3 regions of the Bradyrhizobium sp. USDA 3364 genome follow, and region 2 is predicted to be linked to each of the others. Evidence: riboswitches for the same ligand, from Rfam matches in the RefSeq annotation. Region 2 holds a riboswitch; each other region holds the start of a gene.

The links. A riboswitch is a leader RNA that binds a small molecule or an ion and turns the genes downstream of it on or off. The one in region 2 is predicted to bind glycine.
Region 1: it holds a riboswitch for glycine, as region 2 does, so the genes downstream of both, ACVILL_RS05235 (recombinase family protein) here and ACVILL_RS38615 (D-amino acid dehydrogenase) in region 2, are expected to answer to the same signal.
Region 3: it holds a riboswitch for glycine, as region 2 does, so the genes downstream of both, gcvT (glycine cleavage system aminomethyltransferase GcvT) here and ACVILL_RS38615 (D-amino acid dehydrogenase) in region 2, are expected to answer to the same signal.

The regions. Positions count from the first base shown of each region.
Region 1 is NZ_JBSRYG010000002.1:1,078,336-1,083,786, forward strand. Features, by position in the region: gene ACVILL_RS05235 (recombinase family protein) at 1-1,802, opposite strand, end outside; glycine riboswitch at 1,986-2,073, opposite strand; gene ACVILL_RS05240 (M24 family metallopeptidase) at 2,357-3,526, opposite strand; gene ACVILL_RS05245 (IS66 family transposase) at 4,249-4,641, opposite strand; gene ACVILL_RS05250 (IS3 family transposase) at 4,645-5,451, opposite strand, start outside.
Region 2 is NZ_JBSRYG010000002.1:8,162,977-8,168,427, reverse strand. Features, by position in the region: gene ACVILL_RS38615 (D-amino acid dehydrogenase) at 128-1,489, opposite strand; glycine riboswitch at 1,560-1,675, opposite strand; glycine riboswitch at 1,679-1,785, opposite strand; gene ACVILL_RS38610 (M20/M25/M40 family metallo-hydrolase) at 1,877-3,007, opposite strand; gene ACVILL_RS38605 (ABC transporter substrate-binding protein) at 3,273-4,871, shown strand; gene ACVILL_RS38600 (hypothetical protein) at 5,161-5,445, opposite strand.
Region 3 is NZ_JBSRYG010000002.1:8,341,083-8,346,533, forward strand. Features, by position in the region: gene alaS (alanine--tRNA ligase) at 1-2,111, opposite strand, end outside; glycine riboswitch at 2,314-2,404, shown strand; gene gcvT (glycine cleavage system aminomethyltransferase GcvT) at 2,544-3,689, shown strand; gene gcvH (glycine cleavage system protein GcvH) at 3,704-4,069, shown strand; gene gcvP (aminomethyl-transferring glycine dehydrogenase) at 4,093-5,451, shown strand, end outside.

The sequences.
Region 1 (5,451 bases), 7.1 Mb from region 2:
TTCGCGAGGCTGATCATTTTGCCGTCGGATGACGCGGGGTCATATTCCGGCAAGCCCAAGCGTTCGCGCATTTCCCGCACGCGAACAGTCGTCCAGGTCTCGCCGTCACCGGTCTTGCAGCGCATCCGATTGAGCGACACGGCGAGCTCTCGATCAGGCCAATGACCAGCGAGCTTACGAAGTGCGTCGACGGCAGTGGGCGCCATATCCCCCGGATATCGGCCCGTCTTAACGCGAGCAACACGAACCTCCGTGTGCGGGCCGCCGGTCCAGTGAATGAGCAGAACGGCCTCGTTGGTGTCCTCATCGAGATCGCAAACAATCTCTCGGACTACGATGTGAACCAGCCGCTGCTTGGTGCGTGTGTCCGTGGACGGTGCGTTCCACACCCGCGGCAGATCATACGCAAGTTGCAGAAGCAAGGCACGGTCGATCTTGGGACTTTCCGCCGATGCGGCGCGCAGCTCCTTGATCCGACCCTCAAGCTCGGCAACCCGCTCCAATGCGCCATTCCAGCGCGCCTCAAGTTCACGGGCAACGTGACGCTTCGCCGGATCCACAAGCTCGTACCGGCGTGCGGCAAGAGACGCTTCGTAGCGTGCGACCTCAAGCTCCCGTTCGACGGCGGCGATGATCTCATGTCTCGAGCGCTCAATCTGGTCGGACGCCAATATCGCTGCTTCAACAGCCCGATCGGAGACAGCCTCGAGGATTTGCAGCGCGACCGCACGATCGATCCGTACTCCGCCGATGCCGATGCATAAGCCTGCGCCGACATGGGCGTCATCGCCGCGGCATTGATAGCGATGGGCATTCCCCTTGGCCTGGCCATAGACCACACGCATCATCCGACCGCAACGTCCGCACCGCATCAAGCCGGTCAGAAGTGCGCATCCCCCGCGAGCCGATTTCCGCGAGCAGTTCTTCTTCATGTGCGCGTTTTCCAGCAGCAGCGCCTGATTGTCTTCATACTCCTGCCAACTGATATAGCCGGAATGATTGTCGCGCAGGAGAACATTCCATTCCTCCCGCGGCTTCTTGAACCCGCTGACCTTGCGGGCGCGACCGTCCACGATCCGTGTCTTCTGAGCGATTCGGCCAAACGCATAGGCGCCAGCATAGAGCGGATTGTGCAGGATCTGCATCACCGTGTGATAGGCCGGCGCTTTCCAGCTGAGCTTGTAGATTTGAACATTCCTCAGGACCATAGGCATTTTGATGTCGGCAGCGCGCAGCCAAAGAAAGACCTGCCGGGCGCTGCCGAGCTCGCGGAACTTCGTGAAGACGAGTCGAACCACTCCCGCCACATGTTCGTCGGGATCGATTTCGATCTTGCCGAGTTCACTCCAACAAAATCCGGATGGTAGCATGAAGCGGTACTCGCCGCGCTGGGCCTTGGAGTCTCGAGCGGCGATTCCACGTTGACGAAGCAGGCTCAGCTCATACTCCGACATCGTCCCCTTCAGTCCGAGAAGCAGGCGGTCGTTGACAAGCCGCGGATCATAGACGCCGTCGGGATCGATGACCAACGCGCCGGCGAGGGCGCATAGGTCGATCAAGTGATGCCAGTCGCGTCCATTGCGCGCCAGCCGCGATGCCTCGATGCAATAGACGGCACCGACATCGCCCGAGCACACCATCGCCACAAGCCGCTCAAATCCCGGCCGCTGAGTGCTGCCGGAACCTGAGCGGCCAAGATCGTCGTCAATGACCGTCACCGACTTAAATCCGGTGGTTTCAGCGACCTGCGCCAAGTCATATTGCCGCCGCTGGCTTTCGAGATTCCCCGTGACTTGGGACATTGTCGATTGGCGACGCTCGGCTACGCAACCCCGACCAGCTCCGCCGATCGTCCGTTGCTCCACCCGCGCCACTTGGCGTACAAAACTCCGAGACTCTAATTGCCGCTGAATGAAAAATTTAGGGGCAGGTCAGCTCGAAGGTTATCCCGTCGGCGGATGCGAGCGCATCTCTTTTCGGAGTTTTCGACTGACGTGGTCCTTTTGCCTGAGAGTTTCCTGGGACGGTTGCTCCTTCGGCACCGTTAAATCGATCTCTCCCAGCGTCAGATAATCAGTGTGACAGTTGCAAGAGGGCCGCCAGTCCTTTGGGCCGGCGGCCAGTCTAGGGAGGAAACGCCCATAGGGCAGCGATAGTGAAACAATCGCAAGTACCGCCAATCCCTTGGCGGATTTCAGAAAGAGCATTGAATAGGCTAGCGTTAGCAGCGGACCTACATCACTTTTCAAGTATCATTTCATCGGGAGGTTGAGCGGGAACGGCCCCGCACCGCATTGAAAGCGCTCTTTTTTTTGCGCTTACCGGGCAGCGAGTGCTCACCATTGCCACGGAGACGCTAAATTTTGATTTCGGGAAGGCGCTCGGGCGCAGGGATAGTCAAAAGCTCGCTATGCTCTATGCCTATTACTGCGACCTCTTCAGTCTGATAAACTCCGCCTTCTAGATAATACTTCGGCTCAACGTGGATGATCATCCCCTCGCGAAGAACCTCTTCAGAGCTTGGCGAGATTGAGGGAGGCTCGGTAATGCTGTAACCAGAACCGTGCCCGACACGAGAAAAGAAGGCCGTAAACGGACCCGGCAAGCCCAAAGAAGAGTTGCGCGCGATTTCTTCGAAGACGCTGTATGCTTCTCCTGTCGTCATACCGGCGCGAAATGCAGTAATAGTTTTCTGCGTAATATTTCGGACTTCGTGATAACGAGCCTGTTCCTCTGCGGTTACCTTTCCGGCTTTAGCTATCCGGTTAACATCAGAGATGCTCCCTCCTACAAGACATCCCATATCCGTCCAGATAAAGTCGTCTGCGGCTAGTGCCCGCTCCGTCGGCGGCAAGGGGGAAGGGAAGCTCCCTCTGCCAAACTTCACGGAAAGCATTGGGACCGCGCTGGCCCCTTTCTCAATCGCCCTAATGGTCAGATGCCGAGCAAACTCGATCTCCGTGACTCCAAGACGCAGTTCTTGGAAGCACTCAAGCATTGAGGAAGTCGCCACTTCCAGAGCAACCTTCTTTTGACGGATTTCGGTCGGGGATTTAACAACGCGGATTTGCCAGATATCCTCGGCGCCCTCGACCAGGTCCAGCGCGGCGAAGTTACTTCTACATTTATGGAGCAAGTTCAGCGAGCCCAACCCGCTGCTTTCAAAGCCATAATCCAGGGCGAGTCGGCGCGCGTTGCAGGCTCGCAATTGGTCAACAATCGCCTCGATAAACGCTAGAACGAATCCCGAATAGGCGACGTGCTCGATGCGGGAAGGCATCTCTTCAGTAAGTTGGATTGCCGGCGCCTCGGCGGCCGAGGATATAATGATAGCACCACTTCTAGAGCTTGGAACAAGAAGCGCGAGCGGACGAGCCTTTGATATCCACGTTATCGATTTGTATCCGGAGAAGTACTCAAAGTTGGCTTGGTCGGTAATCAAGAATGCGTCGATTGATCGCTCGGCCATTACGCGCTTAAGGCTCTTGAGCCTTGTCTCATACTCCGCCGCTTTGATCTTCAGCATCTCTCTAACACCTCATTCTAAGACCTTAGGAATATACTTTGTATATTTTATTTTGCTATTCGTCAAGTTTTGAGTCCAGAGGCTTGATGGCTCGCCATGTAGGCAATGGTCGTCGGAATATGATCCCACATCAACCGACGGCAAAATAATTAGCCTTACGAAGGCTGCCGCACACTTGGAATTTGCGTCGGATCAACAAAGAGCCTGGTCCTGAAGGGAGCCTCGCCGGCAACGGGCATCAATGGCTCGCAATGGTTGGTTCCTGTCGGCGCGCTGAGTCAGGAAACAGTATGCATAGCGATGCAACGAACGCCGGGACAGCTTCGGTTGAAGGCTTTGGAACGATTGCCGTCTTAAGGGCGGCGGCGCGACCGACAAGGCATTTGCATCGACTGCATTGCTCACTCGGCGGATCCGAGGCGAGTAAGTCGTGTAGGCAGCAGCGCGGATTGTAGCGCGTGCTTGATGACGAGTCCACGTTCAGCCCACCTCCTAAGGTCGTCTCGCAGGCGTCGAAGCACGCAGCCGCTTCCCGTTTCGTCAGCATCTGCAATCTTACAGTCGCTCATAGCGCGAGCGCAGGCCGTAGTACTAGACGGATTGCGCTACCCCTTTGAGGCCGAGAAGCGGGCATCGTTGCGGCCACGTAGGTCGCGAGCTCCCTGTACACGCGATCCCGTCCATCCCGCTTTCTGAGTAAGAACGAGCAGCTGACAAAGTTACTAAATTGTCGCATCAGCGACATGGACTTGTTCTTGGCTTGCTGCCCCCTGTAAGGGGCTGCACCGTTGATGGCAATTTGTTCTGATCCTGAAGGCGAGCAGCTGATGACCCTTGGTTCGCCGGGAAACGATACGCTGCAACACATCGCACAAGCAGGCCTGCGGATCGAAAACATAGAGTTTTGCCATGTTCCCCATTGACGCTAGGATCGCCCGGCTTTCAGCGCCGCCCTCGCTGCCGCTAGACGATGAGTTGCGCCTTCCCATCGCGATCGGGCGCATTGAACGCTCGACCGTGTTGGAGTAAATCTCGACGCGGCCGTCGAGGAGAAACAGCGTAAACCCGTCCCAGTGATTGAGCGCATGTTGACCGCCTCTGACCTGCCCCTGAATTTTTCATTCAGCGGCAATTAGAGTCTCGGAGTTTTGTACGCCAAGTGGCGCGGGTGGAGCAACGGACGATCGGCGGAGCTGGTCGGGGTTGCGCAGCCGAGCGTCCGTTGCGGTGAGGTGGGCGGCGTAGGCCGCGGGGGTCAGGTATTTCAGCGACGAGTGGGGACGCTGGAGATTGTAGTCGGCGACCCAATTGGTGATCTTGGCGCGGGCGTCGTCGAGATCGAAGAACAGAATCTCGTTGAGTAGCTCATCGCGCATCCGGCCGTTGAAGCTCTCGACGAAGCCGTTCTGCATGGGCTTTCCCGGTGCGATGAAGTGCCAATCGATGGCTGCGTCCTTGCACCAAGCCAGCACGGCGTTGCAGGTGAACTCGGTGCCATGGTCGGACACGATCATTCCTGGCTTGCGGCGTCGCTCGACGATTGCCGTGAGTTCGCGGGCCACGCGCCGCCCCGAGATCGACGTGTAAGGAATGGCGCCCAGGCATTCCTTGGTGACGTCGTCGACGACGTTGAGGATGCGGAAGCGTCGACCATTGACGAACTGGTCGTGGACGAAGTCCAGCGACCAGCGGACATTGGGCTTGGCCTCGACCAGGATCGGGGCCCGGGTCCCAACCGCCTTGCGGCGAGCCCGCCGCTTGCGGACGGTGAGCCCTTCCTCGCGATAAAGCCGGTAGATCCGGTTGATCCCCGATGGCTCGCCCTCCCGCCGCAGCAGGACGAACAGGCGGCGATAGCCGAAACGCCGCCGCTCGTTGGCGAGATCGCGCAATCGGCCACGCAGAACTGCCTCCGGCGGGCGGCT
Region 2 (5,451 bases):
CCCAGCGGGACCGTTGCACACCGGACCGTAGCACAGATGGTAGCGGACACACGGTAGAACTTCAGCAAGTCCCATGCCATCGGTGCTGCGGTTTTTGCGGTGCAGCTAATCAGTCCTGATGGTGCGATTATTCCTCCAATGACGTTCGAAGCAGTCCACTGGAAGGTGGATTGCTTTCAGCTTTGCGAGATTTCGCGGGCACGCGGTCGAGCCCAACACCAAGTGTCGGCGCCATCGACGGCGCATCGAGGTCGCGCCAGTCGTCGATCGCCCCTGCGACCATCTGCGCCGTCGCGGCCGACAGCGTCCAGCCGAGATGGCCGTGGCCGGTGTTGTAGAACACGCCCGGAGTCCCTCCGGCGCGAACCACCGGCATCATGTTCGGCATCATCGGGCGCAGGCCTGCCCAGGGCACCACTTTCGACGTATCGATGCCGGGGAAATGATGCCGCACCCAGTCCACCAGCGGCTGGATGCGGTCGGCCCTGATATCGCGGTTGAAGCCGTTGAACTCGGCGGTGCCTGCGACGCGGAAGCGGTCGGCGCCGAGCCGGCTGGTCACGATCTTCGCGGCTTCGTCGAGCAGGCTGACGGTCGGCGCGGCATCCCGGCTTTGCGGTGCATCGAGCTGCACCGTGATCGAATAGCCCTTCACCGGATAGACGTTGACGCGATCGTTGAGCAGGGCGGCGAAGTGGCGGCTCGCCACGCCGGCGCAAATCACGATGCCGTCCGCCTGCAACTCGTGCCGCGTCGCGACGCCGGCATCGTGCGAAGCAGCTTCGGTCCAGCCGATGCGGAAGCCGTCATCGCCGCGCGCGATCGTATCGACGTCAGCCTCGTGGACGAAGGCCGCGCCGCGGCGGACGCAGGCGTCGGCGAGGCCGCGCGTGAACTTGTGGATATCGCCGGTCGCGTCCGACGGCGTGAAGAAGCCGCCATAGCAGGTCGTCTGCAGCGCGGGTTCGATCGTGCGGATTTCGTCCGGCGTGACCGGCCGGCGGTCGAGCCCGCCCTGTTGCAGCAGCGTGTTGACGCGCAGGCCGGCGTCGAAGCCCGCCTTGTCGTGATAGACGTGCAGGATGCCGCGGCGTTCGAGATCGAAGGCGATATTCTCGCGCTGTGCGATCGAGAACAGATGCTTGCGCGCTTCGATTGCGAGTTTCGTGGTCTCGATGGTGTTGGCGCGGTAGCGCGCGATGCCACCGACGAACTCGCCGATCCAGGAATATTTGTGCCAGCTCGGCTTCGGATTCATCAGCAGCGGCGCGTCGCTGCGGAGCATCCAGCGCAGTCCCTTGAGAATGGTCGCGGCGCTGTTCCAGACTTCCGCGTTGCTGGCGGAAAGCTGTCCGCCATTGGCGAACGAGGTTTCCATTGCGGCGTAGCGATGCCTGTCGAGGACAGTCACGCGGTAGCCGCGTTCGAGCAGGGCATAGGCCGTCGTCACGCCGGTGATGCCGGCGCCAATGATCGCAATGTGAGGCATAATGGTCTTCAGGCTCCCGTGTTGTTAGAGTCGCCGAAGCGCCGGTGAAAACCGGCCGTTTCGACGCCCCATCTGTCACGGTACCTGAGAGCTTGATCCGCATCGGGCCTACGCCCGGAAGCGAACTATCCCCTTCGGTGGACGTCACGGCCCTTGATGTGCGGCCATGCTCGTCTCTCTCCAGATCGTCCTGACGATACGGTCCTTTTGCCTGAGAGTTTCCGGGGCGGTTGCTCCGTCGGCGCCGAAGCCGACAACACGAATGTTGTCGCTCCGATCTCTCCCGCATCGTCGCGTTGGACGGCCGGACCGTAGGCGAAGCCTCAAAATTGGACAAGGCTAAATTTCGATCCGGCAGTGCCAACGTGTTGTGCAGCGCAATCGATGTCAATCCAGCGTCGCGAGCAACGCCGCCATCAGGCGGCCGCGCTCGGCGAGGCTGTCGACCTCGATATGCTCGTTGAGCGTATGCGCATCGGCGCCGCGAACGCCGAGGCCGTCGAGTGTGGGGATGCCCATCGCGCCGGTGAAGTTGCCGTCCGATCCGCCGCCGGCGCTGCCATGCGGCAGATCGAGGCCCATCGCCGCCGCGAGGCCTTTTGCCTTTTCATACAGCGCCATGGTGCCGGCATCCGGCTCCCACACCGGGCGCGTGACGCCGCGCGTCACCTTGAATGTCACGTCGTTGGCGGTGCCCGATAGCGCCAGCATGCGCTCGACGCCGCGGTCGAGATCGGCCTGGCGCTTGGCCATGCTGAGGGCTTCGCCGGTGCACGTCGTGGCGACGCAATTGACCCATTGGCCGCCATGCACGATGCCGACCGAGAAGGTGCAGTCCTCGGTGGTCATGCCGTCAATGGCAATGATTTGCCGCGCCATTTCGCGGATCGCGGAGCGGCCTGACGACAGCGTTGCGCCGGCATGGCTCGGCTTGCCGGTGGCTTCCAGATTGAAGCGCGCGATCGCATAGCGGCCGGTGACGACACCGTTGTTCGGCCGGCCGGGCTCCGGCACCAGCACGTATTTGTTGCGCGCGGCTTCCGCCTCGATGATGTCGCGGGTCGACGGCGTGCCGACCTCTTCATCGGGCGTGAACAGCACGGTGATCGGCAGCGGCGTCGTGAAGGCGGCGCGCGCCAACTGCCGGATCGCCTCGATCGACAGATAGTTGCCGCCCTTCATGTCGAAGATGCCGGGCCCGAAGCACTTGTTGCCTTCGCGCCGCCACTTCAGTTTCTCGATGGTGCCGACCGGATGCACGGTGTCGAGGTGGCCGGCGATCAAAATGCCGGGCTGGCCCTGCTTCGGATGCGGAAAGCGGGCGCGGACGCAGCCTGCGAAACCCTGGCGGCCGGCGATGCGTTCGATCGTCGCACCCATGATCGCCATCTCGCGCGCGGCGAGATCGAGCATGCGCTCGACCGCGGCCGCGTCCCATGTCGGGCTCTCGCATTCCACCCAGCTGCGCAGACCCTGCAGCATCGCTTCGGAATCAAAGGGGAGATTGGCTGGGTTCATCGTTTTTCTCTCTTGTTGTTCTGACCGCGCCGGCTTCGGGCGGTGCTCACGAAAATCTCAGTCGACGATTTTGTAAAGCCAAAATCTGGCGCGGCGCCTCATTCGTTTGTGTACGTGCGATGCAGCCCGAAACCGATTGACGCGCTTTGCGCTTGGTGCAAGTCTCGATTTCACAAGCCATACAGCATGTTAGTTCGCCTAAATAACGAACGGCATGCATAACGAATAAGCCGGCTTTGACCAGTTACACGTCAGGAGAGATTGCATGTTCCCTATCTCGCGTTGGAAGCGCCGCACGCTAGCGGCCGCGTTAACGGCGTTTGCGCTGTCTTTTGCGCCGCCGGCGATGGCCGCGGGCAAGACCATCACCGCGGTGATGCATTCGGATCTGCGCGTCATCGATCCGATCATGACCACGGCCTACATCACCCGCGATCATGGCTACATGATCTATGACACGCTGCTGGCGACGGATGCCAACTTCAAGATCCAGCCGCAGATGGCGGACTGGAAGGTCTCCGACGACAAGCTGACCTATACGTTCACGCTGCGCGACGGCCTGAAGTGGCACGACGGGACGCCGGTCACCGCGGAAGACTGCGTCGCCTCGCTGCAGCGCTGGGGCAAGGTCGACGGCATGGGCCAGAAGCTGATGGACTTCGTCGCGAGCCTGGAGGCGACCGACGCCAAGACCATCACGATGAAGCTGAAGGAGCCTTACGGCCTCGTGCTGGAATCGATCGGCAAGCCGTCGTCGCGCGTGCCGTTCATGATGCCGAAGCGTCTTGCCGAGACGCCGCCGGACAAGCCGATCCCGGAACAGATCGGCTCCGGGCCGTTCAAATTCGTCCAGGCGGAATTCCAGCCGGGTGTGAAGGCAGTTTATGAGAAGAACAAGGACTATGTGCCGCGCAAGGAGCCGGCGAGCTGGACCGCGGGCGGCAAGGTCGTCAAGGTCGATCGCGTCGAGTGGGTCACGATGGCCGACGCGCAGACCGCGGTGAACGCGCTGCAGTCCGGCGACATCGACTTCATGGAGAACCTTCCGTTCGACATGCTTCCGGTGCTCGAGGCCAATCCGGATCTCAAGATCGACGTCCTCAACAAGTTCGGCTTCCAGACCCTCGGTCGCATGAACTTCCTCTATCCGCCGTTCGACAATCCGAAGGTGCGCCGGGCTGCGTTCATGGCGATGAACCAGAAGGACGTGCTCGACGCGCTGGTCGGCAATGCCAAGTACCAGAAGATTTGCGGTGCGTTCTTTGTGTGCGGAACGCCGCTGGAGACCGACGTCGGCGCCGAAACGCTGGTGAAGGGGAACGGCATGGCCGAAGCCAAGAAGGCGCTCGCCGCGTCCGGCTATGACGGCACCCCCGTCGTGATCATGGCGCCGGGCGATGTGACAACCCTGAAGGCCCAGCCGGTTGTGGCTGCGCAGCAGTTGCGCGAGGCCGGCTTCAAGGTCGACCTGCAGGCCACCGACTGGCAGACCGTGGTGACCCACCGCGCCAGCCAGAAGTCGCCGAAGGAAGGCGGCTGGAACATGTTCTTCACCAACTGGGTTGCGGCCGACGTCTCCGATCCGATCGTCAACGCCTCGATCACGGGGCGCGGCAAGAACGGCGGCTGGTTCGGCTGGGCCGAAGACCCGAAGATCGAGGAACTGCGTGACAAGTTCGCGCGCGCTGCCACGGCCGAGGACAAGAAGAAGATCGCAGCCGAGATCCAGACCGAGGCCTACGATCAGGTGATCTACATTCCGCTCGGCCAGTACACGATTCCGAGTGCGTGGCGGAAGTCGCTGACCGGTGTGCTCGACGGCCCGGCGACGCCGATCTTCTGGAACATCGACAAGTCCGAGTAAGCTTGCGGCTTGACGCAAAACAAAATGGCCGGGATTTGTCCCGGCCATTTTTATTTTCGCTGTCGCTCGTCAGGTGTGACTGTCGCGGAGCTGTTCGAGCCCGCCGTGAAGCGGCGGCCCGCTTTGCGGCGCGCTCTGCGGCGGGGAGGGGCGGTCCCCGTGCGGATTCTCGCGCTGATCGCGTTGGTCGGTCGTGCGTTGCGCGGATGGACAGTCGTTCGGCATCGTCATGCTCCAATTTGCGGCATGACAACAAGGATGCAGTCGACTGGTTCCGGGACGGCCGCCGCTAATCCGCGTGGCCTGGTCTTGCGCTGTTCGAGCTTGACAGGCTGGTGAGCTGCGTCTGTCCGACACTGGCGCTGTTCATCCAGACCGCCGCGCCGGCCGCAAGCGCCAGCAATCCGTACAGCATGATCGCGCCGCGGATCCAGCGCCGGTAGATCGCGCGCTCGTCGGGCGTCGCGTCACGGAATTTCTGCGCGTTGAGTCCGTTGCTGCAATGAGCCGCGTCGTCGCCGTGCTCGGGAATCGACGCACCGTGATCGCGCGCCTCGTCGCTTGCAATCGACATTGCCGG
Region 3 (5,451 bases), 180 kb from region 2:
CGCACGCCGGACGCCACCGCGCCCTCGCTGGTCACCGAGATCATGCCGATGTCGCCGGTGCGGCGCACATGGGTGCCGCCGCAGAGCTCGACCGACCAGCCGAGCGCGTTCTGGCCGTGATCGCGGACGCCCCTGCCCATCGACACGACGCGGACCTCGTCGCCGTACTTCTCGCCGAACAGCGCGCGGGCGCCGGCCTCCCGGGCATCGTCGACGCCCATGATGCGGGTGGTGACCTCGTCATTTTCCAGCACGACATCGTTGGCGATGTCCTCGATCCGAGCGAGCTCTTCCGGCGTGATCTGCTTCGGATGCACGAAGTCGAAGCGCAGCCGGTCAGGCGTGACCAGCGAGCCGCGCTGGGCAATGTGATCGCCGAGCACCTGGCGCAGCGCCTCGTGCAACAGATGCGTCGCCGAATGGTTAGCGCGGATCGACGAACGCCTGGTGTGGTCGACCTCGAGCTGCAGCGCCGTGCCGACACTCAGCGTACCCTGCTCCACTTGGCCTAGATGCACGAACAGATCGCCGGCCTTCTTCTGCGTGTCGGTGACGCGGAACTTGACGCCCTCGCCGGTGAGGACACCGATGTCGCCGACCTGGCCCCCGGACTCGCCGTAGAACGGGGTCTGGTTCAGCACGATCGCGCCGCTCTCGCCGGCCTTCAGGCTCTCGACTTCGGCGCCATCCTTGATCAGCGCCGTCACCGCGCCTTCCGCGCTTTCGGTCTCGTAGCCGAGGAATTCGGTCGCGCCGAGCTTCTCGCGCAGCGGGAACCAGATCGCCTCGCTCGCCGCCTCGCCGGAGCCCGCCCAGGAGGCGCGCGCCTTGACGCGCTGCCGCTCCATCGCGTCGGTGAACGAAGCCTGGTCGACGCTGATGCCGCGCGACTTCAGCGCGTCCTGCGTCAGGTCCAGCGGGAAGCCGTAGGTGTCGTACAGCGTGAAGGCGGTGTCGCCGTCGAACATGTCGCCCTTCTTGAGGCCGGCGCTCTTCTCATCCAGAATCGAAAGACCGCGCGCCAGCGTCTTGCGGAAGCGCGCCTCCTCCAGCCGCAGCGTCTCCTCGATCAGCTTCTCCGCGCGCACCAGGTCCGGATAGGCCTGGCCCATCTCGCGGACCAGCGCCCAGACCAGGCGATGCATCAGCGGCTCGCTTGCACCCAGCAGCTGCGCATGGCGCATCGCACGGCGCATGATCCGGCGCAGCACATAGCCGCGGCCCTCGTTCGACGGCAGCACGCCGTCGGTGATCAGGAACGCCGACGAGCGCAGATGGTCCGCGATGACCCGGTACGATCCAACGTTCTGCTCGTTCGGACCGTGCCCGAGGGTCGACGCGGCGGCATCGATCAGGTTGCGGAACAGATCGGTCTCGAACACGCTCTCGACGCCCTGCAGGATGCAGGCCATGCGCTCCAGGCCCATGCCGGTGTCGATCGAGGGACGCGGCAGCGCCACGCGCTCCTCCTTCGTCACCTGCTCGTACTGCATGAACACCAGGTTCCAGAATTCGAGGAAGCGATCGCCGTCCTCTTCCGGGGTGCCCGGAGGTCCGCCCCAGATGTGCTCGCCGCGGTCGATGAAGATCTCGGAACATGGTCCGCACGGGCCGGTATCGCCCATCGCCCAGAAATTATCCGAGGTCGCGATGCGGATGATGCGGTCGTCCGAGAAGCCCGCGATCTTCTTCCAGTAGCCGGCCGCCTCGTCGTCGGTGTGGTAGACGGTGACGAGCAGCTTGTCCTTCTTGAGCCCGAAATCCTTGGTGATCAGATTCCAGGCGAGCTCGATCGCGCGCTCCTTGAAGTAGTCGCCGAACGAGAAGTTGCCGAGCATCTCGAAGAAGGTGAGATGGCGCGCGGTGTAGCCGACATTGTCGAGGTCGTTATGCTTGCCGCCGGCGCGCACGCATTTCTGCGACGTCGTGGCGCGCTGATAGCCGCGCTTCTCGACGCCGGTGAAGACGTTCTTGAACTGCACCATGCCGGCATTGGTGAACATCAGGGTCGGGTCGTTGCGCGGAACCAGCGGCGACGAGGCCACGATCTCGTGGCCGTTCTCCTTGAAGAAGTTCAGAAATGTCGACCTGATGTCGTTGACGCTGCTCATGTTCATCCAATCGGAAAAAGGGGCCGGCCAGCCGCAAAAAGGCGTCATTTTCCGGCCGAACGCTTTTAGACATTGCCAGCTGCGGTGTCCAGAAACTGTGCAGCCGGATCATGGGCTTGCCGCGGCAGCACAAAGCCCCGTGGGATAGTCGCTGCAGCTGCGTTGACAGTCTTGGTGGCGCCGTGTTTTCTACCTACGTATACCCCGTCACGTCGGGAGAGACCGGCCTTACCGCCGGCGCCGAAGGAGCAACCGCCCCGGAAACTCTCAGGCAAAAGGACCGCGTGACGTCTGACATCTGGAAAGAGGCGCTGGGGTCTTCCCCGATGCGTCCGCCGACGGGATAATACTCTCAGGCACAGCGACAGATGGGGCTTTCTGCAGGTTTCTCAAGGGGAAATAGGTCCCCGCGGGAACCGCGAGGGCCTTGTGATGCTTGCGCACGAAAACTCCCAGCTGAAACAGACCCCGCTGCACGCGCTGCATCTGGCACGCGGAGCCAAGATGGTGCCGTTCGCCGGCTACGACATGCCGGTGCAATACACCGCCGGCGTGCTGAAGGAGCATCTGCACACCCGCAAGGCAGCCGGCCTGTTCGACGTGTCCCACATGGGACAGCTCGTGCTGAAGGCCAGATCCGGCAAGGTCGCCGACGCCGCGCTCGCGCTGGAAGGGCTTGTGCCGCAGGACATTGTCGGCATCGCGCCGGGACGGCAGCGCTACGCGCAATTCACCAACAATGACGGCGGCCTGCTCGACGACCTGATGGTGGCGAATTTCGGCGACCACCTGTTCCTGGTGGTCAACGCCGCCTGCAAGGCCGAGGACGAGGCGCATCTGCGCGCGAATCTCTCGGATGCCTGCGAGATCGTGTCGCTGGCCGACCGCGCGCTGATCGCGCTGCAGGGCCCGAAAGCCGAAGCGGCACTGGCGAAACTTTGTGCAGATGTCGGTTCGATGAAATTCATGGACGCCGGCCCGCGCCGTGTCGCCGATATCGACTGCTTCGTCTCGCGCTCCGGCTATACTGGCGAGGACGGCTTTGAGATTTCGGTGCCTGCCGACAAGGCGGAAGCGCTGGTCACCGCGCTGCTCGACGATCCTGATGTGCTGCCGATCGGGCTTGGCGCGCGCGACAGCCTGCGGCTCGAAGCCGGGCTTTGTCTTTACGGCCACGACATCGACACCACGACGACGCCGGTCGAGGGCGCGCTGGAATGGTCGGTGCAGAAGGTCCGCCGTAGCGGCGGCGCCCGCGCCGGCGGCTTCCCGGGCGCCGACAAGATCCTCACCCAATTCGCGCAGGGCGCCTCGCGTCGCCGCGTCGGTCTCAGGCCGGAGGGCCGTGCGCCGGTGCGCGAAGGTGCCGGCCTGTTTGCCGATCCGACCTCGACCGAACAGATCGGCACCGTGACCTCGGGCGGCTTCGGCCCGAGCCTCAATGCACCGGTTGCGATGGGCTACCTGCCCACGTCCCTTTCCGCTCTCGACACCACCGTTTTCGCCGAGGTGCGCGGCCAGCGGCTGCCGCTGAAAGTCGCCGCCACGCCCTTCGTCCCCAATACCTACAAACGCTAAACGCGAGGATCTCCATGACGACGCTGTATACGTCCGACCACGAATGGCTCCGCATCGAGGGCGACGTCGCCACGATCGGGATCACCGACTACGCACAATCGCAGCTCGGCGACGTCGTGTTCGTCGAACTGCCCAAGGTCGGCCGCAGCCTGAAGAAGGCCGAGGCCGCCGCCGTCGTCGAATCCGTCAAGGCCGCCTCCGACGTCTATGCGCCGATCACCGGCGAGGTGGTCGAGGTCAACGAGGCGCTCGCCGCCGAGCCCGCTTTGGTCAATTCGGATGCCGGCGGCAAGGCCTGGTTCTTCAAGCTGAAGATTGCCGACAAGGGCGAGCTCGGCGGCCTGATGGACGAGGCCGCTTACGCCGCGCACACCGCCTAAAGGATTATCCCGAGGATCAACCGATGAACGCGCCCTTCAAGCCGATCAACGAAGCCGCCACCGATTTCGTCCGCCGACATGTCGGACCGTCACCGCGCGACGTCAACGCGATGCTGGAGACGGTCGGCGCCGCGAGCCTGCAGGCGCTGATGAACGAGACGCTGCCGGCGTCGATCCGCCAGAAGGCGCCGCTCGATCTCGGCCGCGCGCTGAGCGAGACCGAGGCGCTCGCGCATATGGGCGAGCTCGCTGCGCAGAACCAGGTGTTCACGTCGCTGATCGGCCAAGGCTATTCCGGCACCATCCTGCCCGCGGTAATCCAGCGCAACATCCTGGAGAACCCGGCCTGGTACACGGCGTACACGCCGTATCAGCCGGAGATCAGCCAGGGCCGACTCGAAGCCCTGTTCAACTTCCAGACCATGATCTGCGACCTCACCGGGCTCGACGTCGCCAACGCCTCGCTGCTCGACGAGGCGACCGCGGCGGCCGAAGCGATGGCGCTCGCCGAGCGCCACTCGCAGGTGAAGGCCAAGGTGTTCTTCGTCGACAAGGAGGTACATCCGCAGACGCTGGCGGTGATGCGCACGCGCGCAGCCCCCTTGGGCTGGGCGCTGCTGGTCGGCGATCCCCTGACCGAGCTCGACAACGCCGACGTGCTCGGCGCGCTGCTGCAGTATCCCGGAACGTCGGGCGCGGTGCGCGACCTCCGTCCGGCGATCGCATCGCTGCGCGCCAAGGGGGCGCTTGCGATCGTGGCCGCAGACCTGCTGTCGCTGACGCTGCTTGCCTCGCCTGGCGAGCTCGGCGCCGACATCGCGGTCGGCTCGGCGCAGCGGCTCGGCGTGCCGATGGGTTACGGCGGACCGCACGCCGCCTACATGGCGGTGCGCGACACGCTGAAGCGCTCGCTGCCCGGCCGCATCGTCGGCCTCTCGGTGGATTCACGCGGCGCGCCGGCCTATCGCCTCGCGCTGCAGACCCGCGAGCAGCATATCCGCCGCGAGAAGGCGACCTCCAACATCTGCACCGCGCAGGTGCTGCTCGCGGTGATCGCCTCGATGTATGCGGTCTATCACGGACCCGAGGGCCTCACCCACATCGCGCGCAGCGTGCATCGCCGCGCCACCGTGCTCGCCGCAGGCCTGCGCAAGCTCGGCTTCGCGCCGACCAGCGAGGCCTTCTTCGATACCGTGACGGTCGAGGCCGGCGCGAAGCAGATCGAGATCCTCTCCCGCGCGCAGACGGAGCGGATCAATCTGCGCATCGGCACAACCACGCTCGGCATCGCGCTCGACGAGACCACGACGCCGGAGACTGTGGAAGCTGTGTGGCGCGTGTTCGGCGGCAAGCTCAGCTATGCCGAGATCGAGGCGGCCGCA